One region of the Paenibacillus sepulcri genome, then DNA from elsewhere that is predicted to be linked to it. Evidence: a T-box and tRNA genes for the amino acid it is inferred to sense, from the RefSeq annotation. Region 1 holds a T-box; the other holds one or more tRNA genes.
The links. A T-box is a leader RNA that pairs with one kind of tRNA and senses whether it is charged. The one in region 1 lies ahead of metG (methionine--tRNA ligase), so its partner is inferred to be a tRNA-Met.
Positions count from the first base shown of each region.

Region 2: it encodes a tRNA-Met, which carries the amino acid that the T-box ahead of metG (methionine--tRNA ligase) is inferred to sense. The anticodon was not compared.

Region 1 is NZ_JBHRUP010000001.1:4,973,739-4,977,152, forward strand. It holds gene ACFOLF_RS22000 (FadR/GntR family transcriptional regulator) at 1-243, shown strand, start outside; gene metG (methionine--tRNA ligase) at 393-2,033, opposite strand; T-box leader at 2,075-2,335, opposite strand; gene ACFOLF_RS22010 (M20/M25/M40 family metallo-hydrolase) at 2,461-3,414, opposite strand, start outside.
Region 2 is NZ_JBHRUP010000001.1:2,689,360-2,692,773, reverse strand. It holds gene ACFOLF_RS12085 (helix-turn-helix domain-containing protein) at 1-415, opposite strand, end outside; gene ACFOLF_RS12080 (hypothetical protein) at 756-1,211, opposite strand; tRNA gene ACFOLF_RS12075 (tRNA-Met) at 1,400-1,476, shown strand; gene ACFOLF_RS12070 (hypothetical protein) at 1,581-1,826, opposite strand; gene ACFOLF_RS12065 (YolD-like family protein) at 2,285-2,527, shown strand; gene ACFOLF_RS12060 (CynX/NimT family MFS transporter) at 2,849-3,414, opposite strand, start outside.

The DNA.
Region 1 (3,414 bases):
CTGATCAATATGATTCATATGGTCGGGGATGTGCTGCTGGACAGCCGGCGCCATACGATGCGGATTCCCGGCATGCATGAGAAAGCCTCGTCCTACCATTACCTGATCGCGCAGGCGATTGTACAGCAAAATCCCCAGCAGGCCAGGGAGCTGATGAAGCTGCATCTGGTTGATATGCGGGATCAATGGGATCCCGAGACTGATGTCGAACAGGACAAGCAGGCTATGGCTCGTTTCCCGTAGGGAAGAAGAGAGGAAGGGAGAAGCCGATTCTCCTTGGCTGACATGGAAGAAAGCCATTCGGTATCAAATAATCGCCTTGTCCTTGATGGGAGGACAGGGCGATTTATTGGAGCGCGGCCGCAAAGCTCTTCTTTTCGGGTGGATGACAACTACAATTTTTGTTTTTCCAATAAACTTGTTTCTTCTTCAATCTGACTAATGTCAATACGCTGGAACAATAACTTCAGGTTTTGGATTTTTCGGTTGGCTGGAACTGTTGTCAATCTCCAAACCGGTTGTTCCAGTGTCAGGAACTTTCTTATTTCTTCACAAGAGAAGGGGATGAACGGGTGCAGCAGATTGGACAGATTCACTATAATTTGCACGCATATATTCAGTGTATAACCACACGCTTCCCGGTTTTCCTTAATCTGTGCCCATGGCTTTTGTTCATCAAAGAATTTGTTTGCTCGGCGAACGCAAGTAAAAATCAGATCAATGGCTTCCTTTAGACGACCTTCTTCGATTAAGGCCCCGGACTCAAGATACAACTCCTCCATTATTTTCTTCCATTCTTCACTAAGATTACCTTCTGGAACGCATCCTTCAAAGGACTTGTCGATAAAAGCCAATGTACGATTAACAAGGTTTCCAAATGCGCCAAGCAATTCGCCATTATGGCTGTGGATGAACTCCCTCCAGGAAAAATCAGTATCCCGGTTCTCAGGACCGTTTGCGATCAAAAAATAACGAATGGAATCTGGTTGATAGCGACGCATAATATCCGGTACCCATACCGCCCAATTACTGCTTGTCGAAAACTTTTTCCCTTCCAGGGTCATGTACTCACATGAAATAATCCGATCTGGCAAATGGAGCCCCCCTGCTCCCAGGAGCAGTGCCGGCCAGACCACTGTATGGAAAGGAATATTATCTTTCCCATGTACATAATAAGCGGTTATATTCTCCTTCCCTTCCTTCCAGAATGATTCCCAGCTGCCGCCTGTCTCAGCAGCCCACTGCTTGCTTGCCGATAAGTAGCCGCTGACCGCCTCAATCCAAACGTAGATTTTTTTTTCTTCGAACCCGTCAACCGGAACATCAACACCCCAAGTCAAGTCCCGGGTTACAGCACGATCTTGAAGACCTTCTTTTAAGTATCGTCCAGTTAACTGTACAGCATTTTCTTTCCATCCTTGGGCTTGTTTTGCATACTCGCTCAATTCGGCCTGGAATCGTGAGAGCGCAAAGTAATAATGCTCTGTTGGACGCTCAATAGGGGGGTTCCCACAAATCTTGCAGGTCTTGTCTGACAGGTCTGCAGGATCTAACAAAGTCGAACAATAATCACATTGATCGCCTCTGGCACGGTTCCCGCAAACGGGGCAGGTACCCTCAACGTATCGATCCGGCAAGAAGCGTTGATCGGTTTCACAATAAGTCTGCTGTATTGTCTTTTTGTATAAATATCCATTTTTCAATAGTTGCAAGAACATTTCTTGAACCAATTGATGGTGAAAAACTTGATCAGTACGTGTGTACAAATCATAAGTAAACCCCAGCTGCTTAAAGCACTCGGCAAACTCCAGATGAAATCGATCCGCAATATCCCCCGGGGAGACACCCTCTTGAAGGGCCTGAACGGCGACCGGTGTGCCATGGCAGTCGCTGCCCGAAACGTATAACACGTCTTCTCCCTTCGAACGAAAATAACGTGCCAGTACATCTCCTGGGAGTAAGCTTGCCAACCGTCCCAGATGCAATGAACCGTTCGCATACGGCCATGCTCCGCCAATAAAAATATTTGTCATTAAGACTCCTCCTTTTTTGACAAACAAAAAAACCCTCATCCCGAAGGGACGAGAGTTGTGCTCACGTGGTTCCACCCAATTTTATCAATGCCTTGCGGCATTAACCTCTTCAAGTACGACGCGTTTGCGTTTATACCCTAGCACGGTAACGGGTGCGGGTTCCGGCGCAACCTACAACCGCATGAGGCTTCGATGCGCAGCTCCGAGACCATATTCCCAAGGTTATTCTTTACCCCTTTTCAGCAACCGGGGCTCTCTGTAAAAGACATCACCAGGGTACTCTTTCTCTTCTTAGCTTTTTTCACAATATTCAAGTTATTTGTAATAATACTTTTTATAATTTTCAAAGTCAAGGTTATTATACGGCTTCCCACTGCAGGTGTTTTAGTGCATCACAACTGAGTTATCATGCCCAAAATCATCATATTTATAAACGGGGGATAGTTTCCTTTCTCTCCTCGGACAACAACACAGCGGATAATCTGTACTTCGCTGCAAAAATTACGGATACAATAGAAACCGGAACGACACTCAAAGCGACAACCACCGGTGCAGCAGGCAGCATAAACATCACATAGACCAGCCAGCATACCGGTACATACAGCAGCAATATTCCTGCGCCGAGCACAGTCGATGCGATCATCCGGCCAATCGGATACCGATCCAAAACTGCGACAATCATCATCACCAGCGTCGGTAACGTAAACAGGTAACTGATTTCATAGAACAAGACCGTGGTTCCGACGATCAGCAGCACTTGAATCGGCAGCACACTTGCGATCCCTTCGGCAAGCGATCGTTTTTGCATCCGGAAGAACCATATTGCGAGAGCGCCCAAGCCATGCGCCAAGGCTATGCAAAGAAAAACCGCATCATTGTTTGTTGATTCGCCGAGCCCCATCGTTTGGGTACATAATGAGACGATCCCCCAGCCCAGCAAGCCCATCGCGACCATCGTACCAAGCAGCCAGCCCGTGCCGCCGGCGATTTGGCGAAGCGTAACCTTGCCACGCCGAATCTGAATAATCAGCCAAGCTAATGAAGCCAACGCTGCACATACCGACAGGATATAGGCAGCAATGTCGCTCATGACCACGAGATTGCCGGTCAGCAATGTGAAAAACACGCTATCCCGGTTAGAGCCGCTGTCCTGGAATTGCGCTTGCCCGCTATAGTCGGCCATTTCCAAGGCTGTCTGCAGAAAGTTATAAGCCGTTCCGCGATGCAAATTTTCAAAGCTGTCCGACGGCTGATGGTAATGCTCTACGCCCTCCGCCACGGCAAAATTAAGTCCCGGATATCCCGCCTCCAAGAAACGGGTCAAATCTGTGCCATTCGGCATTTTGCGGTACAACCCGGTTGTGAACGAAAAAGCCAGGGG
Region 2 (3,414 bases), 2.3 Mb from region 1:
AATGCTCCGGCCGATAATACAAAGAATCCGCCGTCAGGACAACATTATAGTTGTCCAGATAGATATAGAAGTTCTGCAGAAAATCATTGGCCCTTGTATAGTTGGCAATGTCCTTCGACATGCCGAGCAGCCCGAATACATTATTGGCATCGTGCTGATTCTTCTCTGTCATGATCAGATTCAGGTCCTTATTGATGGCCAGCTGCTTGGTAAAGGCCTCCACCTCGTTGAGACGGGTTTCGAGAATTTCCTTGCTTTGGTTGAGCAGCGCACGGCTGTTCTCGACAGAACTGGTCCCCGCTACCTTAACGGAAGCTCTGTAGGACATATAGCCGGCTACGTTGGGAAGCAGGAGCACGATTAAATATGAAATCAGAAATCTGCGAAACATCGGAGAAAATGTTGCCCCTCTCATTGTATCTAGCTCCCCCCGAAACAAAAATTAAGCGCTTGCATGACTGCGGTCCGTAGTTCTCTACCCCTATTATAGACGATCATGCGCAACTTATCACGATTCGTTCGCAAGACGCAAGCCATGAGGAGGCTCCACGCCCTGTTTTCGAAGAAAAAACGGCAGGGAACGCGAAGCTTCTATTACATATGCACTCATTACGGTGCTTCCATGAAGATGATGATTGGCCGATTAAGAATGTCGCAAATTGGCGAAAAACCGGTACTATGGTCAGGCTGCAAGCAATATGAGAAAGAAAAAAGAGCGCCGCTGCAGGCGCTCTAACAGGAATATAGAGGGGAGATTAACCCCAATTGAAGCCGGTGTTCATGCCAACTCCATGACCGGCAATATTCCCGCCAGCCTGGACGCCAACCCCATGGGTGCCGAGATGACCGCCTGCCTGCACGCCTAATCCTTTATCGCCGCCAATGTGGCCGCCGGCATTAATGCCCAAGCCATATCCGCCGCCAAAATTGCCGGCTGCCTGCGGATCAAGGCTGCCATCCGGTGAGAGAGGGGCCCCATATCCGCTGCCAAGATGACCGCCAGCATGAATGCCGGCGCCGAATGGTCCAAGATGGCCATCCGCGTTAAACCCGATCCCATGTCCTCCTACTTGGTTCCAATAGGGCTCGCGTCCAGTAGGATATACCCAGGGATGATACGGGTATGGATGGACGGGGGGGTGTGCGTAATAGGGCTGAAAATAAGGCTGTGGATATCGGAAATATGGATATGCATAAGGATGGATCGCCATTGTTCAACCTCCAATACTTTGATGACTTAGCCTATTCACAATGAACGGATCGTGATACCTGCCTGGTTCAAAATGGGCTGTGGCCTAAGCAGGTATCAGGAGTCGAAAAGAAATTGAAGATATCATTTGCTTATTCAGATGATATGGGTTATACTATGATCTCCCGGTAAAACCGGATGAAGCAATGACGCGGGGTGGAGCAGCCCGGTAGCTCGTCGGGCTCATAACCCGAAGGCCGCAGGTTCAAATCCTGCCCCCGCAACCAATTTTTAAATGAATGGTCATAACATAATCCCCGTTCAGCCCCTAAGCTGATCGGGGATTTCTTCGTCATTTGATTAAACAATGGGCAATCTGAAGCTCTGGCGGTTAGTCATACTCGACGCGGTCAATATGCGCCCAGTTCAGTGAGTCAATGGCAACGCCATCAACTACCGGCAGAATCCAATAAATATGGCAATCCTTTCCCTCACGGTCGACAGCATGCACAGAAAATTCATGATCGTTAGCCTGAAATCTGCCTTCTGTCAGCAGCCGTCCCGTTATATCAGGATCGGCCAGCAATTTGTACGTGTTGCCATTGAACTCTACCGTTACAGATTTTATGTCGTCCATGATCATCTTCCTTCCGACCTCAAACCAGCCTGATGGACAGCCGGTTTCTTCGTCATGCTTTATGATGTCACAAATGGATGCGGAAAACAAAGGGTTTTCTGCAGTGCGGCTTCTTTGAATAGCGTTTCATTATTTATTCTTTATTAAAATAGTAGAAAGTATAAAATTTGGTCCATACTTTGCTTATCTTTCTGAGGGAAGAAACTAAATATACGCTGCCGGTGGACGGCGGAGCCGTTTCTTCTTGCTAATTATTATGGTAATGTTAAGGGTAGGAAATTTATAATGGCAGATCGTCAGGCAAAAGCTGCTGTGTACCGCCCGAGGCCAGCGACAGCAAGAAATCCGGGAATGACAAAACGACGTTGATGGGCTGCAAACCTTAGTCGGGAAGCGGCCTGTTTCTTTTTTATTGGAACCTGCAGAGCAAATTTAGTGACAGAGAGGAATGGACAGGCATGGCTAAAGCGCCAAAAAGGCCAACAAGAGATGAGTTTCAGCTCGAAGAGCTCGGTGAGAGGCTGACAGAAGCCAAGCAGGAGGATTCGGAGCTGTTGTTGACGGTATGGGGTTGGGAGAACAAGGTTCAAGGCAGGATTGTTTTAATGGATGCCCGGACGAGGCTTGTACATATGGAGAATCTTGGTGAAATTACGAAGGTTCCTTTTTTGGACATTATGAATGTAGAGAATGCCAGCTGAATCATAAAAAGGTCATACTCGTGAATGAAGCCATTTTCCCTTTTGCGGAAATGGCTTTTTTGACTTATGGAAATTAAAAGTTTCACCATTTTCGATTGCTATATAAGGTCTAAGGGAAGAAACTGACTGCGCCGCCAAAGGACGGAGACAGCCGTTCCTTTCTGCTATAAAAAAAGTGACCCGCATCATATGCGGGTCCAAGTCGTTCTATATTAATAAAGGGGGGTTGTTAGTTCTTATTATAGGCGGCTAATCTTAAAATCAGATGAAGGGGATATGACATTTAGATTAAGAAATATTTCAAGAGAGGGACAAGATGTATTAATTGGTCTCCCCAATGTACTGATTTCTTGACGCCCCCATGCCAAAAACAGCGATCAGGACACTGGCAGTAACCAGCATCAACAGGGAAGATGTCCAACTGCCGAGCATATCATGAAGCATGCCGAACAGGACCGGGCCAATTGCAGCGAGCAAATACCCGACAGATTGCGCCATCCCGGACAGGCGGGCTGCTTCTTGGGCATGTCTGGTGCGCAGGCTGAAGAACATCATGGCCAGGCTGAAAGAGATGCCTCCGGCAATGCCAAGAATGATTGCCCAAAGCGGAACCAGGCTAATATTTCGAAAGAAAAGTCCGCCAAAACCGATCAGATATAATAAGGCGCATACGATCACAAGGGGCTGCTGGTTCTTCATCCGCCCCGCCAGAATCGGAACAATGAATGTGCAGGGAAGAAGAGCGAACTGCATAAGCGATAGCATCCAGCCTGCTGTACTTGAGCTCATTCCCCGCTCCACAAGGATTTCCGGCAGCCAGGTTAAGGTGATATAGAAAATAAGCGACTGCAGCCCCATGAATAAGGTTACCTTCCAGGCAAGCGGAG